4 regions of the Streptomyces sp. NPDC058469 genome follow, and region 3 is predicted to be linked to each of the others. Evidence: riboswitches for the same ligand, from Rfam matches in the RefSeq annotation. Region 3 holds a riboswitch; each other region holds the start of a gene.
What was found. Region 3 has a riboswitch for cyclic di-AMP ahead of ACFWP5_RS35310 (M23 family metallopeptidase). Riboswitches for the same ligand answer to the same signal wherever they lie in the genome.

Region 1 (7,447 bases), on a different contig from region 3:
GTCCACAGGCGTTGCCTCGCAGGCCCGAGCCATTGATGATGTTGCTGCTTGAGTGGACTTGTTCGAATCTGTGAGGGGTCTGATGCTGGAGATCGCCGAGAACGGCCGTACGTGGGTGCTGTCGGGACCCACGAGCAGCTACGCCGTCCATCTCACCGAGGACGACGAGCTGCTCCATCTGCACTGGGGCCCCGCGATCGCACTCGCCGACGCCGAGGAGCTCGCCGCGCGCCCGCTGCCGGTCGGCTCCTCCTTCGAGTCCCCGCTCGACGGCCGCGAGGAGTACCCCGTCGAGGGCGGCCCCCGCTTCGCACGGCCCGCCCTGTCCGTGCGCACACCCGAGCGCCGCGGCACGGAATGGACCTTCGAGCGGTACGACACCGAGGGCGACGAGCTGCGGCTCCGCTTCCGGGACACCGGACTGGCGATCACGCTGCACTACCGGACACGCGGCGACGTCGTAGAGCGCTGGACGAGCCTTGACAACGACGGGGACGAGGCACTGGAGCTGCTGCGGGCCGACTCCGCCGTGTGGACGCTGCCCGAGCGGGAGGGATGGCAGCTGTCGCAGTTGCACGGGCGGTGGGCCGCCGAGTCGCGGCTGGTGCGGTCCGAGCTCACCTACGGTGAGAAGGTCATCGGCAGCCGGCGCGGCCACACCGGGCACCAGCACCTTCCCTGGGTCGCCCTCGACACCGACGCGACCGAGGAGCGCGGCGAGGTCTACGGCTGCGCCCTCGGCTGGTCGGGGTCCTGGCGGATCGCCGTGGCCCAACTCCCGGACGCGCGCGTGCAGATCACCGGCGGCGCCGGGTACGACGACTCCGGGCTGCTGCTCCTCGAAGCGGGGGAGTCCTTCACGACCCCCGTCTTCGCCGGCCTGTGGAGCGACGCCGGCTTCGGCGGCGCCAGCCGCACCTGGCACACGTACCAGCGGACGTACGTCATCCCGGACGCGGACCAGGACCGGCCGGTGCTCTACAACTCCTGGGAGGCCACCCAGTTCGACATCTCCGAAGAGCAGCAGGAGGTGCTCGCGCAGCGCGCGGCGGCGGCCGGGGTCGAGCTGTTCGTGGTCGACGACGGCTGGTTCGGGAAGCGCACCAGCGACCGTGCCGGGCTCGGTGACTGGACCCCCAACCCGGACCGCTTTCCCGCCGGCCTCAAGCCGCTCGCCGACCGTGTGCACGCGCTGGGCATGCAGTTCGGCATCTGGGTCGAGCCCGAGATGGTCAACGCGGACAGCGACCTGTACCGCGCGCACCCGGACTGGGTGCAGTACCAGGAGGGGCGAAAGCGGACGGAGTTCCGCAATCAGCTCGTGCTGAACCTGGCTCGCGAGGACGTCCAGGAGTACCTCTGGGAGCAGCTCGACGGGCTTCTCTCCAGCGCCCCGATCGACTACGTGAAGTGGGACTTCAACCGCTGCTTCACGGACGCCGGGTGGCCCGGTGACGCCTATCCACAGCGCCTCTGGGTGGACCATGTGCGCGCGTTGTACGCCCTGTTCGACCGGTTGCGGGCGGCCCACCCGGGTGTGGCCTTCGAGTCCTGCTCCGGCGGCGGCGGGCGGATCGACCTCGGCATCATGAGCCGCACGGACCAGGTGTGGACCTCGGACAACACCGACCCGCTCGACCGGCTCGCCATCCAGCACGGCTTCAGCCAGATCCACCCCGCGCGCGTGATGGCCGCCTGGGTCACCGACAGCCCGAACACCCAGCTCAACGGCCGGGTCAGCAGCCTGCGTTTCCGGTTCGTGAGCGCCATGGCCGGGGTGCTCGGCGTCGGCGGCGACCTCTCGGAGTGGACCGAGGAGGAACTCGCCGAGGCCCGGCAGTGGGTGGACCTCTACAAGGAGATCCGGCCGCTCGTCCAGCACGGCGACCTCCACCGGCTGCGCCCGCCGCGGGGCGGACTCAGCGCCGTGCAGTACGTACGCGGCGACGAGACCGTCGTCCTCGCCCTGCTCCAGGCGCAGCACTACGGCGAGCCCGTACCGGCGCTCCGACTGCGCGGACTCGACCCGACAGCGTCGTACGAATGCCTCGAAACGGGCGAAGTCCACCGGGGTGCCGTCCTGTTGCACCATGGGCTGCGGACTGGCCTGCGCGGTGACCTTGATGCGACGGTTCTCCGTCTGCGCCGCATCTGAGCCTTCTGTCCCCAATTGCAGCCTTAGTTCCAACTCGCTCTGGAAGAAAGGAACCTGAGAGTTGCGTACGTGAGCAGCGTCATATTCGTGACCGTGCGTCGTTCGTCATGTTCACGTAATTGACGTGCTTTTACGGGGGAATTGAGGGGTTGAGTGCCGGGGGAATTCACGGAGGGTGACTGTGAATTCCCACAGGGGATCACAAGAAACGCAAATCCGTGGAACCTCCTGCTTGTCCCTTTGCGTCTTCCTCGCTTACGTTCGCCACCAATCCGGACGGACGCCCAATCCTGCCGCCGACCGGACTCCGCACACACCCACCCGTATGCGGCAGGAGCGGGGGACCCACAGGTAAGACGCCTGTTCCGGTCTCCGGAACGGGCTTGGGGTTAAGCCGCGACCAGCGCGCGGCCGGGCATCTCCAGCCCGCACCCGACAGCTCACCCCGCAGGCGCCGGAGAGGAATTCGTCATGCCCGCGAAGGGTAAGCACCGCCGCCCGAAGTCCCAGCGCTTCACCCGCTCGATGGCCGTAGCCGGAACGGGCGGCGCCGCGCTCGCCCTTCCGCTCATGGGGGCCACCGGCGCCCATGCCGCGACCACGACTTCCGCTCCGGAAAAGGCAGTTCAGTCCGTTCCGACGACCGAGAAGACGGTCACGGAGAAGGCCACTGCGAAGACCGTCTCGAAGGCGTCGGGCGTAAAGACGTATTCGGTACGGTCGGGCGACTGGCTCGCGAAGATCGCCGAGGAGCAGGACGTCACCGGCGGTTGGAAGAAGATCTACCAGGACAACCGCGAGGCCATCGGCGGCGATCCGTCGCTGATCCACGCGGGCCTGAAGCTCTCCCTCGGTGAGAAGGCCTCGACGGGCGGGTCGAGCGGGACGGACACGACGAAGTCGTCCAAGTCCTCCGGTTCTTCGTCTTCTTCGTCCTCCTCGTCGTCTTCCTCTTCCTCTTCCTCGTCTTCCGCGTCGAAGAGCACCTCGGCCACGCAGAGCGATGACAGCACCAGCACCTCCACGGGTTACGCCCTCCCCGTGACCGGCGCCACCATCGGCACCGGCTATCGCGTCGCGGGCAGCATGTGGTCCAGCGGCTACCACACCGGTGTCGACTTCGTCGTGCCGACCGGTACGACCATCAAGGCGATCGCCGCGGGCACGGTCGTCTCGGCGGCCTACGACGGCGCCTACGGCAACGAGGTCGTGATCCGGCACGCGGACGGCGAGTACTCGCAGTACGCCCACATGTCGCAGCTGTCCGTCTCGGCCGGCCAGACCGTGACCGAGGGTCAGCAGATAGGCCTCTCCGGCGCGACCGGCAACGTGACCGGCCCGCACCTGCACTTCGAGATCCGGACCACGCCGTACTACGGCTCGGACGTGGACCCGGTCGCCTACCTCCGCTCGCACGGCGTCACCGTCGGCTGACAGCTGGCTCCCGACGCCTGCCCCATGTCACCGAAGGCCGGACCCTGATCCCCGGGTCCGGCCTTCGGTATATGGCAGTTCCGGCGCCAACGCCCCTGGTCAGGGAGTTATTCCGACTTTGGACAACTCTTTACAAGTGGCTTATCTCACCGTCCGTCAACCCCATATTACGATCGCGTAGGTCACACTCCAGGGTGAATTATGGTTGCCGTGGCTAACGATTCGAAGAGTGGCAACAGATCAGTGATCGGGTCGTACGTGGCGGTGGGGGACAGCTTCACCGAGGGCGTCGGCGACCCCGGGCCCGACGGGGCGATGGTCGGCTGGGCCGACCGGTTCGCGGTACTGCTCGCGGACCGGCGGCCCGAGGGCGACTTCGAGTACACCAACCTGGCCGTGCGCGGGAAACTGCTCGACCAGATCGTGGCCGACCAGCTCACCAGGGCCAAGGAGATCGGGCCCGACCTGGTCTCCCTGGCCGCGGGCGGCAACGACATCATCCGTCCGGGCACCGACCCCGACGAGGTCGCCGAGCGCTTCGAACGCGCGGTCGCCGACCTCACCGCCGCAGTCGGCACCGTCATGGTGACGACCGGCTTCGACACCCGCGGCGTGCCCGTGCTCAAGCATCTGCGCGGCAAGATCGCCACCTACAACGGACATGTGCGGGCCATCGCCGACCGCTACGGCTGCCCGGTGCTCGACCTGTGGTCCCTCAAGACGGTCCAGGACCGGCGGGCCTGGGACGGCGACCGGCTCCACCTCTCTCCCGAGGGGCACACGCGCGTGGCGCTCCGCGCCGGCCAGGTCCTCGGCGTCGAGGTCCCGGCCGACCCGGACCAGGCCTGGCCGCCACTGCCGCCGCGCGGCACGCTCGACGTCCGGCGCGACGACGTGCACTGGGCGCGCGAGTACCTGGTCCCGTGGATCGGGCGCCGGCTGCGGGGCGAGTCCTCGGGGGACCATGCGGAGGCGAAGGGCGCGCTCTCGCCGGACGACATCAAGATGCGGATCGACTGGGTGGCCTGACGGGGTGAGTGGGTTACGGGGTCACAGGGTGACGGGTACGGCCGCCGCGCCGGGGGTTCTACGTCGTCGCACGTCCCGGCGAGGTCGGCTGGTCTCGCTCATCGACGACACGGCCGACGAACTGGACTGAGTGTCCACAGGGGGACGGTTCAGGGGCGGTCAACGCGGCCCGGTCCAGGCCCAGTTCGCGGGCGAGCGCCTCGTCGACCCACTCCAGGGCCCGCGCCCGCGACACCGCTCCCGCGTACGCCGTCATCTGTACGGCGAGCCCGTCGAGGAGGGCCGTGAGGCGCAGGGCGGTGGTGGCCGGGTCCGGGCAGTGGAACTCGCCCGCGGTCACTCCCTCGGCGACGACCTCGGAGAGGGCCTGCTTCCACTGCCGGTCGAGGTCGCGGGTGACGTCCAGGAGGGCGGGTTCGCGCAGGGCCGCCGCCCAGCCCTCGATCCACAGCCGCCAGCCCTTGGCCTGCCCGGTCGGCGCGTACCAGCGCACCGCGGCCCGCAGCCGACGTAGCGCGGTCGTACGGCGGCCGAGCAGCTTGCGCAGATGCGCGAGGTCGTCCTCGGCGGCGAAGGTGAACGCGGCGGCGACCAGTTTCTCCTTGGTCGAGAAGTGATAGAGCACCAGCGCGTTGCTCACACCGAGCGCCGAGGCCACGTCGGCGATCCTGACCGCCGCCACACCCCGCGCCTCGATCTGCTCGACGGCGGCCCGCAGCAACTCGGCCCGCCGCTCCGCCACGCTCAACCGCACTCTCGCCACGCGATCACCCTAATCCGTTGCCCATAGGGGTGTTGTGCCGCGCGTCACCGGTACCAGCCGAACCGTTCCGCGATGACCGGCAGCCGGTCCGCGACGATGGCGTGCGCGGCGGCGCGCGGTGTCGTGCCGTCGGCCTCCGCGCGGGCCAGCATCCGGTCGATCAGCGCGCGCATCGAACGCCGGGTGTGGGCGAACGCCTCGTCCGCGTCCGCGCCGATGTCGCCGAACAGGGTCCACCACCACCAGGCGTTCGTCCCGGAGTTCACGACCACGTCCGGCAGTACGGTGACCCCGCGCGCGGACAGCAGTTCCTCCGCCTCCGGCAGTACCGGCATGTTGGCCGCCTCGACGATCCAGCGGGCGGTGATCCCCTGCTGGTTCGTGGTGTCGATCGCGTACGACACCGCCGCCGGAACCAGCACCTCCGCCTCGATGGACAGCCAGTCCTCGCCGGGGAGTTCGAGGTCGCCGGGGCGCAGCACGGAGCGGTCCACGGTGCCGTAGGTGTCCCGGGCCGCGAGGAGCGCGTCCACGTCGAGGCCGTCCGGGTTCGCGATCGTGCCCTTGATGTCGGCGACGGCGACAATCGTCAATCCCGCGCGCGTGAGGAACCGCGCCGTGGCCCCGCCCATGGTGCCCAGGCCCTGCACGGCGACCCGCGTCCCCGCGTACGGCACGCCCGCCCTGTCCAGCGCCGCGAGCACCGACTCGGCGACCCCGCAGCCGCCGACCAGCTCGTCGAGACCGATGCCGTCCACCTCGACCGCGAAGGCGTCCGCGAGCCGCCGCCGCGCCGTCGCCTCGTCGTCGAGCAGCGGATACACGGCCTGTACCGACGACACGAGCCCCGCCTCCGCGGCGGCCCTCTCGACCAGGTCCTGGCTGAGCCCGAGGTCCTCACCCGTCGTCCAGAAGCTCTCGATGTACGGCCGCATGGCGCGCAGATAGCGCACGAGGAGGCCGTACGACTCCGGGTCCCGGGGATCGCAGTCGATGCCCCCCTTGGCGCCGCCCAGGGGGACGTAACGGCCCTCCGGGTTGTAGTGCAGTGCCTCTTTCATGGTCATGCCCCGGGCCAGTCCCGCCACCTCGTCGAGCGTGCAGCCGGGCCGCATCCTCAGTCCGCCGCTGGACACCCCGCGCACCAGCCGGTCGACGACCAGGAAGCCCTGGCGGCCGGTGACGTGGTCGGTCCAGGTGAGCGACATCAAGGGGGCGGTCATAGGACTCCTCGGGGCGCCGGCCGGCAGGGCGAGTACTGACAGGACGAGTACTGAAGCGCGTACCGGGCGGTAGGTACTGAACGGCGTGTACTGAACGGCGAGTCAGTATCGGAAGCAGGGCCGCGTCCTGTCAACGGAAGGCGGAGTTCCGTCCCGCGGTGTCAACCTCCGGTGCGGAACTTTGGTCTTTCCTTGGAAACCGGCCCCGGAGACGCCGATGCAGCGGCGTTGTCACAGGGGTCGACCATAATGGAAAGCCTGACCGACCCGACCTGGAGGCATCGTGACCGGATTCCGTACGCTGAGCTCCGGGCTCCGCGCGCTGCAGCCCGCTGCCTTCGGCGCGGACCCGAGCGGCGAGCGCCTGGCGCGCATTCGCAGATCCCCCCACTTCAAGGACGGGGTCTTCCAGAACCCCGGGGGCACTACGAACGTCCGCCCGTCCGGCGGCACGATGCGCGAGATGGGGAAGTCCTACCTCGACAAGGAGCAGCGCGCCCGCCGCGCCCCCGACGGCACGCTGCCGGTGCACGCCACCACCCTCGCCGACCTGGCCGGCCCCGCCGCGACCGGGCTGCGGCTGACCTGGATGGGGCACTCCAGCGTGCTGGCGGAGATCGACGGCCACCGGGTCCTGTTCGACCCGGTCTGGGGCGAGCGCTGCTCCCCGTTCCCGTTCGCCGGACCCAAGCGGCTGCACCCGGTGCCCCTGCCGCTGGCCGCGCTCGGCCCGGTCGACGTCGTGGTCATCTCGCACGACCACTACGACCACCTGGACATGCCCACGATCAAGGCACTGGCCGACACGGACACCCTCTTCGCCGTGCCGCTGGGCGTGGGCGC
Region 2 (7,447 bases), on a different contig from region 3:
ACGCCATGACCCGACCGTCCGCCCGCCACGTCCTGCCCCAGTTCACCGAGCGCACCAGCGGAGGCCACCGGACCCTCGACCCGTACTCGAAGCTCCTGGAGGAGCGGATCGTCTTCCTCGGGACGCCGATCGACGACATCTCGGCGAACGACGTGATGGCCCAGTTCATGCACCTGGAGTACCAGGCACCGGACCGGGACATCTCGCTGTACATCAACTCGCCCGGCGGCTCGTTCACCGCGATGTCGGCGATCTACGACACCCTGCGGTTCGTCACCTGTGACGTGGAGACGATCTGCCTGGGTCAGGCCGGCTCGTCCGCGGCGGTGCTGCTGGCCGCGGGCACGCCGGGCAAGCGGTCCGCGCTGCCGGGTGCGCGAGTGGTGATCCACCAGCCCTCACTGCCGGAGCCGATCCAGGGTCAGACGAGTGATCTCACCATCCAGGCCGAGGAGTTGGCGCGCACCCGGTCCCAACTGGAGGCGCTGCTCGCCCTGCACACGGGCCGGACGGTCGAGCAGGTGAGCGCGGACATCGAGCGGGACCGGATCATGGATGCCCAACAGGCCCTGGAATACGGGCTGGTGGACCGCGTCGTGTCCACCCGCAAGACCTCGCTCACCGAGCCGGGCGGGGAGTGAGCCGGCGATGCTGCCGCCGGAGCTGCCGCCGCTGCCCACACTGACGCGCGCCGAGGGCGAGTTGATCGACCGTTATCTGGACGTGGCCGACCTGCTGGGCCGTATCAACCCGGCGCATCACGGGGACACCTACCGTGGGCTGAGGGCCGCTCAGGCGCTCGTGGCCAAGGCCACCGAGCTGCGGGACGCGCTGGCGCTGATGCACCAGCGGGGCGAGACCGAGCTGCACGCCCCCACGCTGGCGCGGGCGCTGCGCGTGCTGGACGGGGAGCGCCGCACGGCCCGCGTCACCCTCCCCTCGCCCTCCGACAGTTGAGGGAGTCGGAGCCGTCCCGGGCGGCGGCGAAACGGGCCGAACGGCGTACCCCCGATCGGCGTAGTCGCTCCTCCGTCCGTGGACCCGTCCGGCTTGCGCAACACGCGTAGCCCGAGGGCCGCATGAGGTGTTCCGGTGCTGGTCCGAGGGCCGCGCGCCCCTCGACACCCGTTCGAACACGGGGGTGTCCACCCGAACGGGTGAGTGGTGAGTAACCCCACAAATCCCCGGTTGCGTTGGGCTTTTCGGACATTCATAGGTGAAGATCCCTGTCTGACGACAAGACCCCGCCGCAGCGGCGGGGCGATCCGGGCGGACGCCGAGTCCTGCCGCCGCCCGGATGACAGGTCGACAGGATTGCATCGGCAGGAGTGGAGGACCCAGGCACGACGGGTCGCCGGGACGGTCACGCCATGACCGGGTCGAGCAGCCCTTGGGGTGAAGCCGCGTCAGCGGCCGGGCAACTTCGCCAGCCCGAATCCGACAGGTCATCCTTCACAGGCGGCTGACGAAGGGTTGCGCATGACTGCGCTCAATCGTGTCCCGTCGCTGATGGTCAGGGCCGGTACGGCCTCGGCCTTCGCCATCGCCGCCGTGGGCGGCTCCGTCGTGATACCGGGCGTCGCATCCGACGCCGCGGCCGCGACACCCGCGACGAAGGCACTCCAGGTCGCGGCGTCCAAGAAGGGCGCCCCGTACAGGTACGGGGCCACCGGACCGGGCCGCTTCGACTGCTCCGGGCTCACGCTGTACTCGTACAAGAAGGCGGGCAAGAAACTGCCCCGTACGGCGGCCCAGCAGTACAACAAGACCCACCACGTCTCGGCCAAGGGCCGCAAGGCCGGGGACCTCGTGTTCTTCCACTCGGGCTCCAGCGTCTACCACGTCGGCATCTACGCCGGGAAGGGAAAGATCTGGCACGCCCCGAAGACCGGGGACGTGGTGCGGCTGCAGAAGATCTGGACCAAGAGCGTCTGGTACGGCCGGGTCAGTTAGGGCCTGTCCGAATCTCCCGAGGGGGTGGCGGCCACCTGACAGGCCGCAACCCCCTCGGGTGTCCAGGGACGTTCGGAACATCGTTCTACGGCTCCTGCTGGCCCCCGGCGGTCACCGGCCGGGCCGGTACGGTCCAGGGCACCTCGATGGAGACCGTCTTGCCGCCCTCCAGGGTGGGCCGGACCTTGAGTTTGCCGCCGCACTCCGCGGTCAGCCAGCGGATGATCACCATGCCCCGGCCGTTGTCCTGCTGGACAGCGGCCGGCAGGCGTTTCGGGAAGCGGGGATGGCTGTCGGTGACCCCGATGCGCAGCCGTTCGTCACGCTCCAGCTGGATGTCCACCGTGAACGTGGGTGACTGCCCGAAGGTGTGCTGTACGGCGTTGGTGGCGAGTTCGGAGACGATGAGGCGGATGGTGTCGGCGACCTCCGTGTCCGCCGGAAGTCCCCATTCCACCAGGGTCCCGACGACGTAGGTGCGGGCGGTGGAGACCGAGGCGGGATCGCTCGGCAGAGTGACGGATGCTTCCAGATGGTCTGCCATGGCGCGGTCGTCCCTTTCCCGCGGGACCGGTGTCCGACACGGAGCGGATGGTTCGAGTACGGTCCCGGACTGGTGCTTCTTCGCCAGACTGCCATTACCGCGTCGGTAACGGTGGCGATCCACCAAGATATGCATATATCTGTCGCTCGAAGCGGTGAACTCTGCCACCTCAGACCGTATTTGGGCGGCTCGGAAGGAGTAAGGAGAAACCCATGCAGTACGGTCCCGCGGTGCGCCGCCGGAAACTGGGCGCGGAACTGCGCGCGTTGCGCGCTGAAGCGGGGCTCACCAGCGGTGAGGCGGCCCGGCTGGTCGGCTGGCATCAGTCGAAGGTGAGCCGCATCGAGACCGGCGCGAGCGGCGTGAAACCGCCCGACGTCCGGTTACTCCTGGACGCCTACCAGGTCGGCGACCCACAACTTCGGGACATGCTGCTCGTGCTGGCGGGCTCCGACGACGGTGGCGGCCGGCACCACTGGTGGCACGCCTATCGCGGTGTACTGCCGCCCGCCTACCGGGACTTCATCAGCCTGGAGTCACAGGCCAGCACGATCCGCAACCTGGAGACCTCGGTCGTCCCCGGACTGCTGCAGACGCCCGAGTACGCCCGGGCGGTGACCCGGGCCGCCGTGGGAGGCCTCGACAACGACGGCCCCGAGCGGCTCGACGCGCTGGTACAGGTGCGGCTGGCCCGGCAGGACGTGCTGCGCGCGGATCCGCCGCTGGCCCTGAGCGTGGTCCTCGACGAGGCGGTGTTGCGGCGGGAGATCGGCGGGCCCGGTGTGATGGCACGTCAGCTGGACCGGCTCGTGGAGGCGGCCCACCTGCCCCAAGTGAGGCTTCAGGTACTGCCGTTCGCCGCAGGAGCGCACATCGGCATCACCGGCCCTTTCGTTATCTTCTCCTTTCCGAGCACTTCTGATCTGGACGTGGTTGTTCTCGACCACTTGACGAGTAGCCTCTACCTCGAACGGAAAGAAGACCTAGAGGCCTACAGCGAGGCCTTCAGCACCCTTCAGTTCCACGCCCTTTCGCCCGAGGATTCGTTGGATTACATCGCCGGGATAGGTGACGGCGCGTAAGGAGGCACCATGTCTGCACTGCCTCGGAACGTACCTTCCAGTACTGATCTGTCCGGTGTGCGGTGGCTGCGCAGCAGCTACAGCACGGGAGCGAACAACTGCGTCGAGGCGGCACGTCCGCACACAGGCCCCCGCGCGGGGCTGCTCGCCGTACGCGACTCGAAGGACCCGCAAGGACCCGCCCTGCTCTTCTCCCCCGCGAGCTGGACGGGCTTCCTCACCGCGTTCCACTGATCGGTCCGCCCATCGCGACTCACGACCGTGTCACGCCGACTCATGGTCGCGTCTCGCCGATCACACGTACAGCGCGTTCGATCTCGGCCCCGGAGAGGTCCGCTCGGGCGGTCAGCCTGAGCCGTGAGATGCCGTCGGGCACGGAAGGAGGACGGAAGCAGCCCACGGCCAGCCCTGCCGTACGGCAGTCGGCCGCCCATTGCACGGCCGCCTCCGGGGACGGCGCACGCACCGAGACCACGGCGGCGTCCGGACGTACCGCTTCCAGACCCGCGGCGGTCAGCCGTGCGTGCAGGTCACCCGCCACGGCGCGCGCCCGTGCGGCCCGCTCGGGCTCGCGCCGCAGCAGGGTGAGCGCCGCGAGCGCCGCACCCGTGGCAGCAGGCGCCAGTCCCGTGTCGAAAATGAACGTCCGCGCCGCGTTGACCAGATGGTCGATCACCCGCGCCGGCCCGAGCACGGCACCGCCCTGACTGCCCAGAGACTTGGACAACGTCACCGTCACGACCACGTCCTCACCCCCCGCGAGCCCCGCCGCGAACGGCGCCCCACGCCCCCCGTCGCCCAGCACCCCGAGCCCGTGCGCGTCGTCGAGCAGCAGCCCCGCCCCGAACTCCCGGCACGCCTCGGCGAGCGCGCCCACGGGCGCCGCGTCCCCGTCCACGGAGAACACCGAGTCGGACACGACGACGGCCTGCCCGTCGTGCGTCCGCAGCGCCTTGCTCACCCCTTCCGGATCCGCGTGTCCTACGACCTGCGTCGCGCCCCGCGCCAGCCGGCAGCCGTCGATCAGGGAGGCGTGGTTGCCCGCGTCGGAGACGATCAGCGAGCCGTGCGGCGCGAGCGTGGTGACCGCGGCAAGGTTGGCCGCGTAGCCGGAGGAGAAGACGAGGGCCGCCTCGAACCCGCAGAACTCGGCCAGCTCGCGCTCCAGTTGGGCATGCAGTTCGGTCGTACCGGTGACGAGCCGCGACCCGGTCGACCCCCCGCCCCAGGTCCGCGCCGCCGCCGCGGCCCCTTCGACGACCTCGGGGTGATGGGCCAGACCCAGGTAGTCGTTGCTCGCGAGATCGAGGAGCGGCGAGTCGGCGGGACGGGGACGCAGGGTCCGTACGAGCCCGGCGCGACGGCGCTGCTCCGCCTGCTCGTCGATCCAGCCGAACGCCATGGTTCCTCCCGGGCTTTTGTAGGCAGTGCACAGACACTAATCGGACGACCAGCCGCCCAGGGTGTGGCAATACCCACACGTCGAACCCTGTCTCTTGTTCAATCTCTCCTTGGCCGCGGGCGGTCCCGTAGGACAGGATCGGACCTCATGGACCTGCTGAACACGCTCGTGGACAAGGGGCTTCGGCGCGAGCTGCCGACCCGCGCGGAAGCACTCGCCGTCCTCGCCACCACCGACGACGACCTGCTGGATGTCGTGGCCGCGGCCGGAAAGGTGCGCCGGCACTGGTTCGGCCGACGGGTGAAGCTCAACTATCTCGTCAACCTCAAGTCCGGCCTGTGCCCCGAGGACTGCTCGTACTGCTCGCAGCGGCTCGGCTCCAAGGCCGAGATCCTGAAATACACGTGGCTGAAACCCGACGCTGCCTCGAAGGCCGCGGCGGCCGGAGTGGCGGGTGGCGCCAAGCGCGTCTGCCTGGTGGCCTCGGGCCGGGGTCCGACGGACCGGGACGTGGACCGGGTCGCGGGCACCATCAAGGCGATCAAGGACCAGAACGAGGGCGTCGAGGTGTGCGCCTGCCTCGGCCTCCTCTCCGACGGCCAGGCGGACCGGCTGCGCGAGGCCGGCGCTGACGCCTACAACCACAACCTCAACACGTCCGAGTCGACGTACGGGGACATCACGACCACCCACACGTACGCCGACCGGGTCGACACCGTGCAGAAGGCGCACGCGGCCGGCCTGTCCGCCTGCTCCGGCCTGATCGCCGGCATGGGTGAGAGCGACGAGGACCTGGTCGACGTCGTCTTCTCGCTCCGCGACCTCGACCCCGACTCGGTGCCGGTGAACTTCCTGATCCCGATGGAGGGCACCCCGCTCGCTGCGGAGTGGCACCTCACCCCGCAGCGCTGTCTGCGCATCCTCGCGATGGTCCGCTTCGTCTGCCCGGACGTCGAGGTACGCATCGCGGGCGGCCGTGAGGTCCACCTGCGCACGATGCAGCCCCTCGCCCTGAACCTCGCCAACTCGATCTTCCTCGGCGACTACCTCACCAGCGAGGGCCAGTCCGGCCACGCCGACCTGGAGATGATCGCGGACGCGGGCTTCGAGGTGGAGGGCGCGGGCGAGGTGACGCTGCCGGAGCACCGGGCGGCTGTGGCGGCGGGCGGGTGCGGATCGCACGAAGGTGCCGGGTGCGGATCGCACGAGGGCGCTGGGTGCGGTGGGCACGAGGGCGCCGGAGTCTGCGGCTCCAGTTCCGCTCCCACGTCTACGTCCGCGCCCGTGCCGCAGGTCGACGAGGTGCGTCGGGATCTGGTCTCCGTACGCCGTCGAGGTGCCGGAACGGATCTCGCGCCCAATGCCTGACCCGATCGGCCGCCTGCCCGTCCCGGAGCTGCTGGAGCTGGACCGGCGGCACGTCTGGCATCCCTACGGTCCGATGCCGGGCCGGCAGGAACCGCTCGTCGTGGAGTCGGCCAGCGGGGTACGGCTCCGACTGGCGGACAGCGGGGGCGAGTTGGTCGACGGGATGTCGTCCTGGTGGTCGGCGATCCACGGCTACAACCACCCCGTGCTCAACGAGGCCGCGCACGAGCAGCTCGGCCGGATGAGCCACGTCATGTTCGGCGGGCTCACCCACGAGCCCGCCGTACGCCTGGCGAAGCTCCTTGTCGACATGTCTCCCGACGGCCTGGAACACGTCTTCCTCGCCGACTCGGGCTCGGTGTCGGTCGAGGTCGCGGTGAAGATGTGCCTGCAGTACTGGCGCTCGCTGGGCCGCCCGGCGAAACAGCGCCTGCTGACCTGGCGCGGCGGCTACCACGGTGACACCTGGCAGCCGATGTCGGTGTGCGACCCCGAGGGCGGGATGCACGAACTGTGGTCGGGGGTACTCCCCCGGCAGGTGTTCGCAGACGCGCCGCCGACGGAGTACGAGGAGTCGTACGCCGACCATCTGCACGAGTTGATCGAGCGGCACGCGCACGAACTGGCCGCGGTGATCGTGGAACCGGTGGTGCAGGGTGCGGGCGGGATGCGGTTCCACTCCCCCGCGTATCTGCGGGTGCTGCGCGAGGCGTGCGACGCGCACGACGTGCTGCTGGTGTTCGACGAGATCGCGACGGGTTTCGGCCGCACGGGCGCGCTCTTCGCGGCGGAGCACGCGGCGGTGACGCCGGACGTGATGTGCGTGGGCAAGGCGCTGACCGGCGGCTACATGACGATGGCGGCGACACTGTGCACGTCGGCCGTGGCCGAAGGCATCTCGCGGGGCGAGGTACCGGTCCTGGCCCACGGCCCGACCTTCATGGGCAACCCGCTGGCGGCGGCCGTGGCCTGCGCCTCGATCGAACTCCTGCTGAACCAGGACTGGTTGACGGAGGTCAAGCGCATCGAGGCGGGACTGCGGGAGGGCCTGGCCCCGGCGGCACAGCTCCCCGGCGTCCGGGACGTCCGCGTCCTCGG
Region 3 (7,447 bases):
AACCCGGCGTCCCTGATGTTGTCGAAAACGCTGCGGCCCACCCCTCCGGGCGTACGGCCCACACCGACGACGGCGACCGAGCCGGGCACCAACAGCCGTCGTACGGACCGCGCTTCGGCGCGCTGCTCCCGCGCGCGCTGCACGGCGAGGGAGCGGTCAGTGGGTTCGAGGTCGAACTCCAGGCGTACGACGCCGTCCTCGAAGCTGCGCTTCTGGGTGTAGCCGGCGTCCGTGAACACCTTGATCATCTTGTTGTTGGCGGGCAGCACCTCGGCGGCGAAGCGGCGGATGCCGCGCTCGCGGGCGACGGCCGCGATGTGTTCGAGAAGGGCGGAGGCGACGCCCCTCCCCTGGTGGGCGTCCTGCACCAGGAAGGCGACCTCGGCCTCGTCGGCCGGTGCGGAGGCGGAACGCCCGTCGGCACTAATGCGGTCATAGCGTACGGTGGCGATGAACTCGCCGCCGACGGTGGCCGCGAGTCCCACCCGGTCCACAAAGTCGTGGTGCGTGAAGCGGTGGACATCCTTGGCGGACAGGCGAGGATACGGCGCGAAGAAGCGGTAGTACTTCGACTCGTCGGAGACCTGCTCGTAGAAGCTGACCAGGCGCTCGGCGTCGTCGACGGTGATGGGCCTGACGCGCGCGGTACCCCCGTCGCGCAGCACCACGTCGGCTTCCCAGTGGGCGGGGTACTCGTGCCGGTCCGACGAGGTCTGCATGGGGCCCAGAGTACGGCTCGCGTCCGACAACGGCGCGAGGCAGTCTGTGGGGAACAACAGAGCATGGGGAGTCGGGCCGAGGCCGCGGTCCGACGACTCGCTCCGGACGGTTCACAGGACCGGTCCGGGCTCGCTTCACGTGTGGGAAACTGGTCTAGACAACCCTGAGACTCTGAAGGGCAGCATCACATGGCTGAGCGCCGCGTCAACGTCGGCTGGGCGGAGGGCCTTCACGCCCGTCCCGCCTCCATCTTCGTCCGGGCCACCACGGCCTCGGGTATCCCCGTGACGATCGCCAAGGCCGACGGCAACCCCGTCAACGCGGCCTCCATGCTCGCGGTTCTGGGCCTGGGCGCCCAGGGCGGCGAGGAGATCGTCCTCGCCTCCGAGGCCGAGGGCGCGGACGCGGCCCTCGACCGGCTGGCGAAGCTGGTCGCGGAGGGCCTTGAGGAGCTCCCCGAGACCGTCTGAGTACGCGCCCTTTGCGCCTGAGCCGGCGCCGCTCTCGCGGAGGTGGTTGCGCTCCGTCGGGGTTCCTCAATTGATGGTTGCGGTGCTTTCGCCGCAAAACCGATGTACCGCAACCTTGAAGGGCTCGTCCGAATTACCGGGCGAGCCTTTCGCATTTCCCACTTACGGGCAGCGGAAATAATCCCCCGCGAATTACACCTCTTTGTATACGGCGCCCGTGTTAATGCCGCAGGCCCGACATGTTTACGGGAGGTTGCGAAGTCCTCACACGGTCCGTTCCGTTCGCGCCGCCGGGAAAGCGCAGCCGGTGCGCGGTGCCCGCGCGCTCGGTGTGCAGGGCGGTGATCGCCCGCGCGCGCTCACCGTCGCCGCGGGCCACGGCGTCCACGATGGCCCCGTGCTCGGCCCAGGACTCGACGGGGTTGGCCGGTGCGTCCACCGCGTACATCCAGGCGATCTTGTGCCGCAGCTGGGTCAGCATCGAGGTCAGCGCGGGGCTCCCGGAGGCCTGTGCCAGCGTCTCGTGGAACCAGCTGCCCAGGGAGCGCAGATCCTCGCTGTTGCCCCGCCTGGCGCGCTCCTGGCCCAGCCTGACGAGGCCGCGCAGCACCTTGAGGTGGGCCTCGGTGCGCCGCTGGGCGGCCCGCGAGGCACCGAGCGGCTCCAGCAGCATCCGCATCTCCAGCAGGTCGGCGGCCTCCTGCTCGGTCGGTTCCGCGACGCACGCGCCCGCGTGCCGCCGGGTCACGACGAACCCCTCGGCCTCCAGCGTGCGCAGGGCCTCCCGGACGGGGACGCGCGAGACCCCGTACCGGCGCGCGAGGAGTTCCTCCGTGAGCCGGCTGCCGCGCTCGTAGACACCGGCGACGATGTCGTCCCGGATCGCCGTGCATACCGAGTGCGCCGGAATACGCATGTCCGACCTCCGCCTTAATCCCCGTGAAACGTCGACGATTGACGTGTGTTCCGTGACTCTATTGCAATGAGCGGGAATTTCCGATGGCGGGCCGGAATCCATGGATATTTTTTGGACAGGAGGGCTCCGGAAACACCGAAAGCCCCGGCCGGGCGGGCCAGGGCTTCGGGAAGTGCGGCGCTGAGTCGTCAGACGTTCACGCCGTGCTGGCGGAGGTAGGCGACGGGGTCGACGTCGGAGCCGTACTCGGCGGTCGTGCGGGCCTCGAAGTGGAGGTGCGGTCCGGTGACGTTGCCGGTCGCCCCGGAGAGGCCGATCTGCTCGCCCGGGGTGACCGTCTGGCCGACGGAGACACCGATGGACGACAGGTGGCCGTACATGGTGTACATGCCGTCGGCCATCTTGATCACGACCTGATTGCCGTACGAGCCGCCCCAGCCGGCCTCGACGACGGTGCCGGAGCCCACCGCGTGCACGGAGGTGCCGGTCGAGGCGTGGAAGTCGATGCCCGTGTGGGCACCGGAGGACCACAGGGAACCGCCGGTCTTGTAGCCGGTGGAGACGTACGAGCCGGTGACCGGCGCGACGAAGGTGTTGAGCTTCTTGCGCTCGGCGGCGCGGGCGGCGCGTACCTCGGCCTCGCGCTCCGCCTTGGCCAGTGCGGCGGCCTTGGCGCGGGCCTCCTCCTTGGCGGCCTGCTCGGCCGCGGCCTGCTGCTGGGCGGCGGCCTGGGCGTCGATCTTCTCGGCGACGGCGTCGCCCATGGCGATGACGGGGGTGAGACCGGTCTGTTCTACGGCGGGCTCCGCGGCGAACGCGGGGGCGCTCGCGAGGGTGCCGACGACGCCGGTGGTGGTGAGGGCCGCGACACTCGCGACACGAACGGTGGTGCGGTGGGTCCGGCTCGGGCGACGGTGCTTCCCGGTGGCGCGGGTGAACGCCATGAAGTGGCTGGTCCTTTCCTTCCTTCTCGCCTACCGGGTTAGCTGACGGGTTCGGAGCAGGAAGGTCTCCTACGGACCCCCTCGCTACGCGCGCGGGCGTCCGATTCACCCCAGGGACTCTTGTGGGTCCCCGGCTCCCCTGGCTCGCGCCGTACGGGGACTCGGCGATGGCTGTCCGGTGCCACGAGTGCGGCGCGGTGCCTGACGGACAGCCGGACCGACGCTAAGGGGGGCAACTTTCAATCCCCAAACGGATCACGGTTTTTGTTGCGCATGCCACAGGGCAGACAGGCAACCTCTCCCCCAATTCGGACAATAGGGGGCCCTGGTGACGCTTCAGTCACCAGGGCCCCCACGCGCGCGTGCCGCTGCTCGGCTCTCTACACGTCGTCTACTCGGCCGGGACGACGGTCACTTCGCCGATGCCGAGAGCCTCCACGGGCTCCTTGATCTGCTCCGCGTCGCCGACGAGGATCGTCACCAGACGGTCCACCGGGAAGGCGTTGACGACCGCCGCGGTGGCCTCCACGGTGCCGGTCGCGGCGAGCTGCTGATACAGCGTCGCCTGGTAGTCGTCGGGCAGGTGCTGCTCGACCTGGTCGGCCAGCGTGCTCGCGACGGCCGCGGCGGTCTCGTACTTGAGCGGCGCCACCCCGACGAGGTTCTGTACGGCGATGTCCCGCTCGGCGTCGGTGAGTCCGCCCTCGGCGAGCTTGCGGAGCACCGTCCACAGGTCGTCCAGGGCGGGACCGGTGTTCGGGGTGTCCACGGAGCCGCTGATGGCGAGCATCGAGGCGCCCGTGCCGTCGGGTGCCGAACGCAGCACCTGGCCGAACGCCCGCACACCGTAGGTGTAGCCCTTCTCCTCGCGCAGGACGCGGTCCAGGCGGGAGGTGAGGGTGCCGCCGAGGCAGTATGTGCCGAGCACCTGGGCCGGCCACACGCGGTCGTGCCGGTCGGCTCCGACGCGGCCGATGAGCAGCTGCGTCTGGACGGCGCCGGGACGGTGCACGATCACGACGCGCCCGGTGTCGTCGGCGGTCACCGGCGGCACGGGACGCGGCTGGGCGGAGGAGCCCGTCCACGAGCCCAGGGTCTCGGCGAGCAGCGTGTCCAGGTCGATGCCGGTGAGGTCGCCGACGACCACGACGGTGGCCGTCGCGGGGCGCACGTGCCGGTCGTAGAAGGCGCGTACGGCCCCGGAGTCGATCTTCTGGACGGTCTCCTCGGTGCCCTGGCGCGGGCGCGACATGCGCGAGGTCGCCGGGAACAGCTCCTTGGAGAGCTCCTTGGCCGCGCGGCGGGACGGGTTGGCCGTCTCGTGCGGGATCTCGTCGAGGCGGTTGCGGACCAGCCGCTCGACCTCGCTGTCCGCGAAGGCGGGCGCCCGCAGCGCGTCCGACAGCAGACCGAGGCCCTTGGCCAGGCGCGAGGCCGGGACCTCCAGGCTCAGGCGCAGTCCGGGGTGGTCGGCGTGCGCGTCGAGGGTGGCGCCGGAGCGCTCCAGCTCGGCGGCGAACTCCTCGGCGGAGTGCTTGTCGGTTCCCTCGGAGAAGGCCCGCGCGGTGATCGTGGCGACACCGTCCAGGCCGGCCGGTTCGGCGTCCAGGGGCGCGTCCAGGAGCACCTCGACGGCGACGACCTGCTGGCCGGGGCGGTGGCAGCGCAGCACGGTCAGGCCGTTGCCGAGGGTCCCGCGCTCCGGGGCCGGGAAGGCCCACGGCCTGGCCTCGCCGGCCTGGGGCTGCGGGTGGAATTCCATCGTGGCGAGCTCGGTCACTTGGCCGCCTCCTCGTTCTCGTCGGTGGCCGCGGCCTCTGCTTCGTCGTCTTCGTCTTCGTCGTCCTCGTCCGCGATGGGCTCGTAGACGAGCACCGCGCGGTTGTCGGGGCGCAGGCGGGCCTTGGCGACCTCCTGCACCTCCTCCGCCGTCACGTCCAGGACGCGCTGTACGGCGGTCAGGGCGAGCTGCGGGTCGCCGAACAGGACGGCGTACCTGCACAGTTCGTCGGCGCGGCCCGCGACCGTGCCGAGACGGTCCAGCCACTCGCGCTCCAACTGGGCCTGGGCGCGCTCCATTTCCTCGGCCGTGGGGCCCTCCTCGGCGAACCGGGCGAGCTCCTCGTCGATGGCGGCCTCGATGACCGGCACCTCGACGTCACCGGACGTCTTGACGTCCAGCCACCCCAGGGAGGGTGCTCCGGCGAGCCTCAGCAGTCCGAAGCCGGCCGCCACGGCCGTACGGTCGCGCCGTACAAGGCGGTTGTAGAGGAGCGAGGACTCGCCGCCGCCGAGGATGGTGAGGGCGAGGTCGGCCGCGTCGGACGCGCGCGTGCCGTCGTTCGGCAGGCGGTACGCGCACATCAGGGCGCGGGCCGGGACCTCGTCCTCGACGACCTCGCGCAGTTGCCCGCCGATCACCTCGGGCAGCGTGCCGTCGCGGGGCTCGGGCTTGCCGTCGTGCGACGCGATGGACCCGAAGTACTTCTCGATCCAGGCGAGCGTCTGCTCGGGGTCGATGTCGCCGACCACGGACAGGACCGCGTTGTTGGGCGCGTAGTAGGTGCGGAAGAACGCGCGCGCGTCCTCCAGGGTGGCCGCGTCCAGGTCCGCCATCGAGCCGATGGGCGTGTGGTGGTACGGGTGGCCCTCCGGGTAGGCGAGGGCGGTCAGCTTCTCGAACGCCGTCCCGTAGGGCACGTTGTCGTAGCGCTGGCGGCGCTCGTTCTTGACGACGTCCCGCTGGTTCTCCATGGACTCCTCGTCCAGGGCGGCCAGCAGTGAGCCCATCCGGTCGGCCTCCAGCCAGAGCGCGAGCTCCAACTGGTGGGTGGGCATGGTCTCGAAGTAGTTCGTCCGCTCGAAACTGGTGGTGCCGTTGAGCGAACCGCCCGCGCCCTGCACCAGTTCGAAGTGTCCGTTGCCCTTCACCTGTCCGGAGCCCTGGAACATCAGGTGCTCGAAGAGGTGAGCCAGGCCGGTACGCCCCTTGACCTCGTGGCGGGAACCGACGTCGTACCAGAGGCACACCGCCGCGACCGGGGTCAGTTGGTCCTCGGAGAGGACCACTCGCAGACCGTTGGCCAAGCGGTGTTCGGTCGCTGTCAGACCGCCGGACCCTGCCTCGGCGGTGGCCGTGTGACCCATGGGCATGTACGTCCCTTCGATCGCGGATTCTCTGGCTGGAACCGCAGAAATCCTGCTCGTCCCGCCACTGTATGCAAGCGTGCGGACCGTCGGCGAAGTTCCCGGCGGACGTACGCCCAGAGCGAGATCGCGTAGCCTGCGGGCAGTCGCACACGTGGACTCACGCGGCAGCCGCCGGCGACGGACCCGAGCGGGCAACGCCGGGTCCTGGTCCGCGTTGTCAGTGCCGCGGTCCACAATGGTTCACGTCAAGACCCCGTTCACGCTTCAGCAAGAGTGAGCCGAAGGGGAGCGACCCCCAGGCGAGCGACCAGAAAAGAGGAGCCGGCAGCGATGGCCCGCCGCAGCACGAAGACCCCGCCGCCCGACGACTCGTTCGAGGAGCGGATCCTCGACATCGACGTCGTCGACGAGATGCAGGGCTCCTACCTTGAGTACGCGTACTCGGTCATCTACTCCCGAGCCCTGCCGGACGCCCGGGACGGCCTGAAGCCGGTCCACCGACGGATCGTCTACCAGATGGACGAGATGGGCCTGCGCCCCGACCGCGGCTATGTGAAGTGCGCGCGTGTCGTGGGCGAGGTCATGGGCAAGCTGCACCCGCACGGGGACGCGTCGATCTACGACGCCCTGGTGCGCATGGCCCAGCCCTTCTCCATGCGCGTGCCGCTGGCCGACGGCCACGGCAACTTCGGCTCGCTGGGCAACGACGACCCGCCGGCCGCCATGCGGTACACCGAGTGCCGGCCGTCCGAAGCGGCCAACCTGATGACCGAGTCGATCGACGAGGACACGGTCGACTTCACCCCGAACTACGACGGCCAGGAGCAGGAGCCGGTGGCCCTGCCCGCCGCCTTCCCGAACCTCCTGGTGAACGGCTCGTCGGGCATCGCCGTCGGCATGGCCACCAACATGCCGCCGCACAACCTCGGCGAAGTCATCGCGGCCGCCCGCCACTTGATCCGCTATCCGAACGCGGATCTGGACACCCTGATGCGGCACGTCCCCGGCCCCGACCTGCCCACGGGCGGCCGGATCGTCGGCCTCACCGGCATCCGGGACGCCTACGAGACGGGCCGCGGCACCTTCAAGATCCGCGCCACGGTCGCCGTGGACAACGTGACAGCGCGCCGCAAGGGCCTGATCGTCACCGAACTGCCCTTCTCCGTAGGCCCGGAGAAGGTGATCGCCAAGATCAAGGACCTGGTCGGCGCGAAGAAGCTCCAGGGCATCGCCGACGTCAAGGACCT
Region 4 (7,447 bases), on a different contig from region 3:
GTGGCATTAACTTGTGACAAGTGATCGACTGTGGATACGTTCACCTACCAGCGCGGCGACCCGCACCACCCCCGCACCGCCCGCCGCGCGCTCCCCCCGCTGTCACGCGAAAGGCCTCCGCATGCTCTCCGGGAACGGTCGTCACCGTCGCCCCCGTCAGGCTCCGGCTCTGCTCGTCGCGGCCGGCGTGACCGGCTCCGCCATCGCCATCCCGCTCCTGGGCGCCGCCTCCGCGAACGCCGCCGACGGCACCACCTGGGACAGGGTGGCCAACTGCGAGAGCGGCGGCTCCTGGAGCGAGAACAGCGGCAACGGGTATTACGGCGGCCTGCAGATGTCCCAGGACGAATGGGACAAGTACGGCGGCCTCGCCTACGCCCCGAGCGCCGATCTGGCCAGCCGCTCCCAGCAGATAGCCGTCGCCGAGAAGGTCCTCGACGACAAGGGCACCTCCGCCTGGACCACCTGCGCGCTGCTCTCCGGCCTCACCACGACCTCGGGTTCGACGAACGTCGACACCGGCCTCGCGAGTGACTCCCCGTCGTCCACCCCGACCGACTCGTCCGACTCCGGCTCCGGTTCTTCTGACTCGTCCGACTCATCCGCTTCCTCCGGGTTGTCCGACTCCGGCGTCACGGACTCGAATTCATCCGATTCGTCCGGTAACTCCGGCGGCGACTCGTCGACCAGCCCCTCGCCCACCGCGTCGGACAACTCCGCCAAGTCCGACAAGTCCGCCACTCCTTCGTCCGGTAACGACTCGGTCGTCGCTTCCCCGAAAATTGACGAATCGGACAACCCGGCCCAGGCGGTGGGCAAATGGAGCCTCGTCGACACCGGTGCGCTCGATGATTCCGGCGTGCAGGCGAGCGGTCAGCAGAGTGCCGGGAAGCATCGCGGGGCCAGTGCCGAGGAAAGTGTGTCGCCGCAGACCTACACCGTCCGCGCCGGCGACTCCCTCGCGTCCATCGCCGACTCCCTTGGCTTCGACGGCGGATGGCGTGCGCTCTACGCCGAGAACAAAAAGGTGATAGGCGCCGATCCGACCCAGATCGCCGCCGGTCAGACCTTGGACGTCGGTACGGAAACGGGCGAAAAGTAGCAAGAGAACAGCGGGAGTTCGCGTCACGCTTCGAGTTGAATGTCCGGTTTGGTGAAAGTGTGGGATGAGTCTCAGAAGCCCTGATCGTCTTTGAAATCCCGCGGCTTCCCTGTCTACGGTCAAGGCCGCTCGTCACCACGAGCATCCGGTTGCCGCAACGCCGAGTCCTGCCAGCGGCCTCCGGGAACAGTCGTCGCGTAAAGCGCCGTAGGCAGGAGCGGGGGACCCAAGGTAAGCGCCGGGCCCGGGGGTTGAGAGACGACCGGAACCGGCTAGGGGTGAAGTCGCGCCTCGTACGAGACGTACGAGACGCGGCCGGGCAACTCACACGGCCCGAACCCGACAGCTCACCTCGCAGGCGTCGGTGAGGGGATCTTCCATGCTGTTTTCCGGCAAGGGCAAGCACCGCCGCCCGTCCAAGGCCACCCGCGTCGCCACGCTCGCCGGCGTCACCGGTGTCGCCATAGCCGCCCCGCTCATGGCGGTCGGCAACGCCTCCGCCGCCACCGCGTCCGAGTGGGACACGGTCGCCAGCTGCGAGTCCGGCGGCAACTGGTCCATCAACACCGGTAACGGCTACTACGGCGGCCTGCAGTTCTCCGCCTCGACGTGGGCCGCGTACGGCGGCACCGCCTACGCCTCCACCGCGAACCAGGCCTCCAAGTCCCAGCAGATCTCCGTCGCCGAGAAGGTTCTCGCCGCCCAGGGCAAGGGCGCCTGGCCCACCTGCGGCACCGGCCTGTCGGGCGCCGCCTACTCCGGTGGCAGCTCCTCCAGCTCCAGCTCGAACAGCAGCGGCAACAGCTCGTCGAGCAGCAGCGGCACCACCGACCGCTCCACGTCCGACACGACGGCCTCCCGCTCCGCCGAGCGCCCGGCCGCCAAGAAGACCGTCTCCACCCCGACCGGCAAGAAGGTCAAGAAGGGTGACGGCGAGTACAAGGTCGTCAAGGGCGACACCCTCAGCTCCATCGCCGAGAAGCACAAGGTGAAGGGCGGCTGGCAGCAGCTGTTCAAGCTGAACAAGGACATCGTCGACGACGCCGACTTCATCTACCCGGGCCAGCAGCTCCACCTGAAGTGACAGCGCGCCTCTGACGCCGCGCCGCTGACACTCGGCTCGTAGCTGAACCACAGCGCCCTCACATCCGCGGTGTCCATCATGGAGACCTCGTGAGGGTCACCCCCGTCCCCCACGGGCTCCCCGCTCCGGTGCGTGTTCCCCCGTACGCACCGGGGCGGGGTTTTTTCATGTCCGTCGCCCGGCTTGCTGTCCGTTACTTGGCCCGCTGCTTGCGACGACTCTTTGTTCCGTTCGGAAACAATTTACTCTCGGTTCTGTCCAACAGACGGCCGACCGGATGGCCAATCGCCCGGAGCCGGTTAGGCTCGTCTCGCAGAGCCGCTGCGGTACTGCCGTAGCCGCGTCAGATCCCAAGAAGGAGATGCTCGTGCCGTCCATCGACGTCGTCGTAGCCCGGGAAATCCTGGACTCCCGAGGCAACCCCACGGTCGAGGTCGAGGTCGGCCTCGACGACGGCAGCACGGGTCGTGCCGCCGTTCCGTCCGGCGCCTCCACGGGTGCCTTCGAAGCCGTCGAGCTGCGTGACGGTGACCCCAACCGCTACGGCGGCAAGGGTGTCGAGAAGGCCGTCCTCGCCGTCATCGAGCAGATCGGCCCGGAGCTCGTCGGCTACGACGCCACCGAGCAGCGCCTGATCGACCAGGCGATGTTCGACCTGGACGCCACCGACAACAAGGGCTCGCTCGGCGCCAACGCCATCCTCGGCGTCTCCCTCGCCGTCGCGCACGCCGCGTCCGAGGCCAGCGACCTCCCCCTCTTCCGCTACCTCGGTGGTCCGAACGCGCACCTGCTGCCCGTTCCGATGATGAACATCCTGAACGGCGGCTCGCACGCCGACTCCAACGTGGACATCCAGGAGTTCATGATCGCCCCGATCGGCGCGGAGTCCTTCTCCGAGGCGCTGCGCTGGGGCGCCGAGGTCTACCACACCCTCAAGAAGGTGCTGAAGACCAAGGGCCTGTCCACCGGCCTCGGTGACGAGGGCGGCTTCGCCCCGAACCTGGAGTCCAACCGCGCCGCCCTCGACCTCATCATCGAGGCCATCAAGCAGGCCGGTTACATCCCCGGCGAGCAGATCGCGCTCGCGCTCGACGTCGCCGCGTCCGAGTTCTACAAGGACGGCAAGTACGAGTTCGAGGGCAAGTCCCGCTCGGCCGCCGAGATGACCGAGTACTACGAGGAGCTCGTCGCCGCGTACCCGCTCGTCTCCATCGAGGACCCGCTGTACGAGGACGACTGGGCCGGCTGGAAGGTCATCACCGACCGCATCGGCGACAAGGTCCAGATCGTCGGCGACGACCTCTTCGTCACCAACCCCGAGCGCCTCGCCCGCGGCATCGAGGAGGGCACCGCCAACGCCCTGCTCGTCAAGGTGAACCAGATCGGCTCGCTGACCGAGACCCTGGACGCCGTCGAGATGGCCCAGCGCAACGGCTTCAAGTGCATGATGTCCCACCGCTCCGGCGAGACCGAGGACACCACCATCGCCGACCTCGCCGTCGCGGTGAACTGCGGCCAGATCAAGACCGGCGCCCCGGCCCGCTCGGACCGCGTCGCCAAGTACAACCAGCTGCTCCGCATCGAGGAGATCCTCGACGACGCCGCCGAGTACGCGGGCCGCAGCGCGTTCCCCCGCTTCAAGGTCTGACCCGGTCTGACCCGGCTGACCCCACCAGGGTCAATCCTTAGCCAGTCGTACGTACGTCCCCGCACCCGGTCCCGTACCGTGTGCGGGGACGTACGCACGTGTGAACGGGAGGCGGGACATGGCCGTGAAGGACCGGGACCGGTTCTCCACCGCGACCAGGCTCAAGCTGCTCGGCGAGCAGACGGCGGCCCGTGTCTACCGCTCCCAGACCAAGCGGCAGGCCCGCCGCTCCCGGCTCACCGGCCGGGCGGCCCTCCTAGCCCTGGTGCTGTGCTCGCTGATCGTGGCGCTCGCCTACCCGATAAGGCAGTACGTCTCCCAGCGCGCCGAGATCTCCGATCTCCAACGGCAGCAGGAGCAGGCGCGGGCGCGCGTCGAGCAGCTCCGCGACCTCAAGGCGCGCTGGCAGGACGACTCGTACGCGGAGCAGCAGATCCGGCAGCGGCTGCACTACGTGATGCCCGGGGAGACGGGCTACATCGTGATCGACCCGGACGCGGCCAAGCAGTCGCGCGCCGAACTGGGGGCGGCCGACCGCCCGTGGTACGCGAACGTCTGGGACGGCGTGGACAAGTCCGACGCCTCCGACCAGTGAGAACTGACCCATAGAAAGACGTCCTGAAGACAGTCATGGAAAAGCCCCCGCCGTCCACTCCGCGCACCGAGCCCACCGACGCGGACGTCGAGGCCTTCAAGCAGCAGCTCGGGCGTCCGCCGCGCGGCCTGCGCGCGATCGCGCACCGTTGCCCGTGCGGACAGCCGGACGTGGTGGAGACGGCCCCCCGCCTCCCCGACGGCACCCCCTTCCCGACGACGTACTACCTCACGTGCCCGAGAGCTGCTTCAGCGATCGGCACCCTTGAGGCGAACGGCGTCATGAAGGAGATGACGGAGCGACTGCAGACGGACCCGGCGCTCGCCGCCGCGTACCGCGCCGCGCACGAGGACTACATCGCGCGCCGCGACGCCATCGAGGTCCTGGAGGGCTTCCCGAGCGCGGGCGGCATGCCGGACCGCGTGAAGTGCCTGCACGTCCTGGTGGGCCACTCCCTGGCCGCGGGCCCGGGCGTCAACCCGCTCGGCGACGAGGCGATCGCGATGCTGCCGGAGTGGTGGAGCAAGGGCCCGTGCGTGACGGTGACGAAGGAGGACGACCAGTGACCCGTGTCGCCGCCGTCGACTGCGGTACGAACTCGATCCGCCTCCTCGTCGCCGACGTGGCTGTGTCCAATAGTGCCTACGGCACGGGGCAGACCGGTGAACTCCTGGACCTGGACCGGCGGATGACGATCGTGCGGCTCGGCCAGGGCGTCGACCGCACCGGCCGGCTGGCCCCCGAGGCGCTGGAGCGCACGTTCGCGGCCTGCCGCGACTACGCCACGATCATCAAGGAACTCGGCGCGGAACGCCTCCGCTTCGTGGCCACGTCGGCCTCCCGCGACGCCTCGAACCGCGACGACTTCGTGCGCGGGGTCCTGGACATCCTCGGCGTCGAACCGGAGGTCATCTCCGGCGACGAGGAGGCGGAACTCTCCTTCACGGGCGCGACAAAGGAACTGACCGGCCGAGCCGACCTCGCCAAGCCCTACCTGGTGGTGGACATCGGCGGCGGCTCGACGGAGTTCGTGGTCGGCGACGACGCCGTCCGCGCTGCCCGCTCCGTGGACATCGGCTGCGTCCGCATGACCGAGCGCCACCTGGTCCGCGACGGCGCGGTCACGGACCCGCCCACCGCCGACCAGATCACGGCGATGCGCGCGGACATCGAGGCGGCCCTGGACCTCGCCGAACAGACGGTCCCGCTCCGCGAGGCCCGCACCCTGGTCGGCCTGGCCGGTTCGGTCACCACGGTCTCGGCGATCGCCCAGAACCTCCCCGAGTACGACACGGACGCCATCCACCACTCCCGCGTCTCCTACGACCGTGTCCGCGAGATCACGACCTCCCTGCTCAACTCCACCCACGCCGAACGCGCCGCCATCCCCTCCATGCACCCGGGCCGCGTCGACGTCATCGGCGCGGGCGCCCTCGTACTGCTCTCGATCATGGAACGCGTCGGCGCGACGGAGGTCGTGGTGAGCGAGCACGACATCCTGGACGGCATCGCCTTCAAGGTGGCGGAAGAGGCCGAGGGCGGCAACTAGGGCCCACGGCCCGGATGCCAGTGGCAGACCGGACCACGGACGTCATGACGGACGACTGGTACGTACGCCTCGCGGCCGACCACCTGCCCACCGACCTCGCCGGGCGCTGGACGGCACTCCTACGCCCGTGCATACGCCTGCGCCGAGCCACGGACACCGACCAGGCCGGAACCCCGGGGCTGCCGCCCAACTCCGTTCGTTCCGCCGGGTTTTCGGGCGTCTGCGCAACCGCGTCGGCCATCGGCTCGGCGGTCATGCCGTCCCCGTCCAGGGCCCGGTGGAGTACGAGATCGCGGACGCGGAACTCGGCCCCGGCCACCCCTGGTGCGATCCGCTCCTGGACCGGGAGGCCGAACGCCGGGTCCCGCTCGCCCAGTTCGGCAGCGACAGCGGCGCGGGGATGACGTGGGGCGACACGGGCACCCCGTACTGGCTGATCCGCCCCGAGGACCTCACCGCCCGGCGCTTGGACCGGGTCCGGCTTGTCATCCAGTGTTAGTGCCGGACGCGGACCACCAGCTTCCCGGTGGCCCGGTCGTGCTCCATGTCGTCGTGGGCCTGCGGTACTTGCTCCAGGCCGTCGTACACGCGGTCGACAGGGAAGGCGAGTTGGCCGGCGGCGACCGCGTCGAGGATCTCCTGGAGGGCCGCCGGAGACAGGTCGGACGCGTCGCCGAAGTAGCCCGCCAGGCGGACTCCCCTCGGCAGGTACTCGTTCGGGGAGAAGTCCCGCACCGTCCACTGGTTGGAGAGGCTGCCGCTGAAGCAGGCCGTGCCGTGGACGCGTACCGCGCGCAGGGTGTCGGGGAGGGTCGGGGTGCCGACGAGGTCGAGGGCGGCGTCGACACCGTCCGGGTACAACTCCCGTACGGCAGGCGCCACTTCACCGGTGTCGAGCAGGGGATGGTCTACACCGCGCTCCTTCAGCGAAGCCAGGCGATCGGGGCGGCGAGTCGTGGACAGCACCGTCGCTCCGCGCCAGGTCGCCAGCGCGGCTGCCGCCAGGCCCACCGATGACGTGCCGCCGCGGATCAGCACGGTCTGGCCGGGCTTCAGGTCCAGGCCGACGGTGAGCGAGCCGTAGGCGGTCTGCACCATCTCAGGCAGGGCGCCCAGCACCTCCCAGGGCAGGTCCGTATCGACGGGGATCACCTGGGACAGCGGCACCGACGTGTACTCGGCGTAGCCACCGTCGTAGGTGCGCCCCATGTCGCCCATCATCGCGACGACCTTCTGCCCGGGGGCCAGTCCACTGCCGACCGGGGCCGCGTCCACTGTGCCGGTGGCCTCGATGCCCGGCACCCGCGGAAAGCTGACGCCCTCGCTCACCCCCAGCCGCAGCTTCAACTCCGAGCGGTTGAGGCCGAACGCCTCGACGCGGATACGCACCCAGCCGTCCCGCTCGGGCGGCAGCGGGAGCGTGATCAGCCGCAGGTTCTCCACGGGGCCGGGGGCGGAGAGCCGGACGG

Region 1: another riboswitch for cyclic di-AMP. It lies ahead of ACFWP5_RS40915 (peptidoglycan DD-metalloendopeptidase family protein); the one in region 3 lies ahead of ACFWP5_RS35310 (M23 family metallopeptidase).
Region 2: another riboswitch for cyclic di-AMP. It lies ahead of ACFWP5_RS21235 (C40 family peptidase); the one in region 3 lies ahead of ACFWP5_RS35310 (M23 family metallopeptidase).
Region 4: another riboswitch for cyclic di-AMP. It lies ahead of ACFWP5_RS21460 (transglycosylase family protein); the one in region 3 lies ahead of ACFWP5_RS35310 (M23 family metallopeptidase).

Annotation. Positions count from the first base shown of each region.
Region 1 is NZ_JBHXME010000147.1:14,325-21,771, reverse strand. Features, by position in the region: gene ACFWP5_RS40920 (alpha-galactosidase) at 83-2,155, shown strand; cyclic di-AMP (ydaO/yuaA leader) riboswitch at 2,460-2,622, shown strand; gene ACFWP5_RS40915 (peptidoglycan DD-metalloendopeptidase family protein) at 2,627-3,589, shown strand; gene ACFWP5_RS40910 (SGNH/GDSL hydrolase family protein) at 3,833-4,618, shown strand; gene ACFWP5_RS40905 (TetR/AcrR family transcriptional regulator) at 4,677-5,381, opposite strand; gene ACFWP5_RS40900 (Glu/Leu/Phe/Val dehydrogenase dimerization domain-containing protein) at 5,426-6,604, opposite strand; gene ACFWP5_RS40895 (MBL fold metallo-hydrolase) at 6,888-7,447, shown strand, end outside.
Region 2 is NZ_JBHXME010000047.1:23,066-30,512, reverse strand. Features, by position in the region: gene ACFWP5_RS21245 (ATP-dependent Clp protease proteolytic subunit) at 6-641, shown strand; gene ACFWP5_RS21240 (hypothetical protein) at 649-957, shown strand; cyclic di-AMP (ydaO/yuaA leader) riboswitch at 1,297-1,476, shown strand; gene ACFWP5_RS21235 (C40 family peptidase) at 1,480-1,953, shown strand; gene ACFWP5_RS21230 (ATP-binding protein) at 2,039-2,497, opposite strand; gene ACFWP5_RS21225 (helix-turn-helix domain-containing protein) at 2,710-3,579, shown strand; gene ACFWP5_RS21220 (DUF397 domain-containing protein) at 3,589-3,813, shown strand; gene ACFWP5_RS21215 (8-amino-7-oxononanoate synthase) at 3,854-4,981, opposite strand; gene bioB (biotin synthase BioB) at 5,129-6,349, shown strand; gene ACFWP5_RS21205 (adenosylmethionine--8-amino-7-oxononanoate transaminase) at 6,342-7,447, shown strand, end outside.
Region 3 is NZ_JBHXME010000110.1:6,865-14,311, forward strand. Features, by position in the region: gene ACFWP5_RS35295 (GNAT family N-acetyltransferase) at 1-719, opposite strand, end outside; gene ACFWP5_RS35300 (HPr family phosphocarrier protein) at 909-1,190, shown strand; gene ACFWP5_RS35305 (GntR family transcriptional regulator) at 1,411-2,106, opposite strand; gene ACFWP5_RS35310 (M23 family metallopeptidase) at 2,295-3,050, opposite strand; cyclic di-AMP (ydaO/yuaA leader) riboswitch at 3,064-3,227, opposite strand; gene ACFWP5_RS35315 (M16 family metallopeptidase) at 3,442-4,830, opposite strand; gene ACFWP5_RS35320 (M16 family metallopeptidase) at 4,827-6,203, opposite strand; gene ACFWP5_RS35325 (DNA topoisomerase (ATP-hydrolyzing) subunit A) at 6,531-7,447, shown strand, end outside.
Region 4 is NZ_JBHXME010000048.1:12,791-20,237, forward strand. Features, by position in the region: gene ACFWP5_RS21455 (transglycosylase family protein) at 122-1,102, shown strand; cyclic di-AMP (ydaO/yuaA leader) riboswitch at 1,296-1,478, shown strand; gene ACFWP5_RS21460 (transglycosylase family protein) at 1,482-2,186, shown strand; gene eno (phosphopyruvate hydratase) at 2,548-3,834, shown strand; gene ACFWP5_RS21470 (septum formation initiator family protein) at 3,953-4,429, shown strand; gene ACFWP5_RS21475 (DUF501 domain-containing protein) at 4,465-4,995, shown strand; gene ACFWP5_RS21480 (exopolyphosphatase) at 4,992-5,978, shown strand; gene ACFWP5_RS21485 (DUF1963 domain-containing protein) at 6,106-6,477, shown strand; gene ACFWP5_RS21490 (zinc-binding dehydrogenase) at 6,474-7,447, opposite strand, start outside.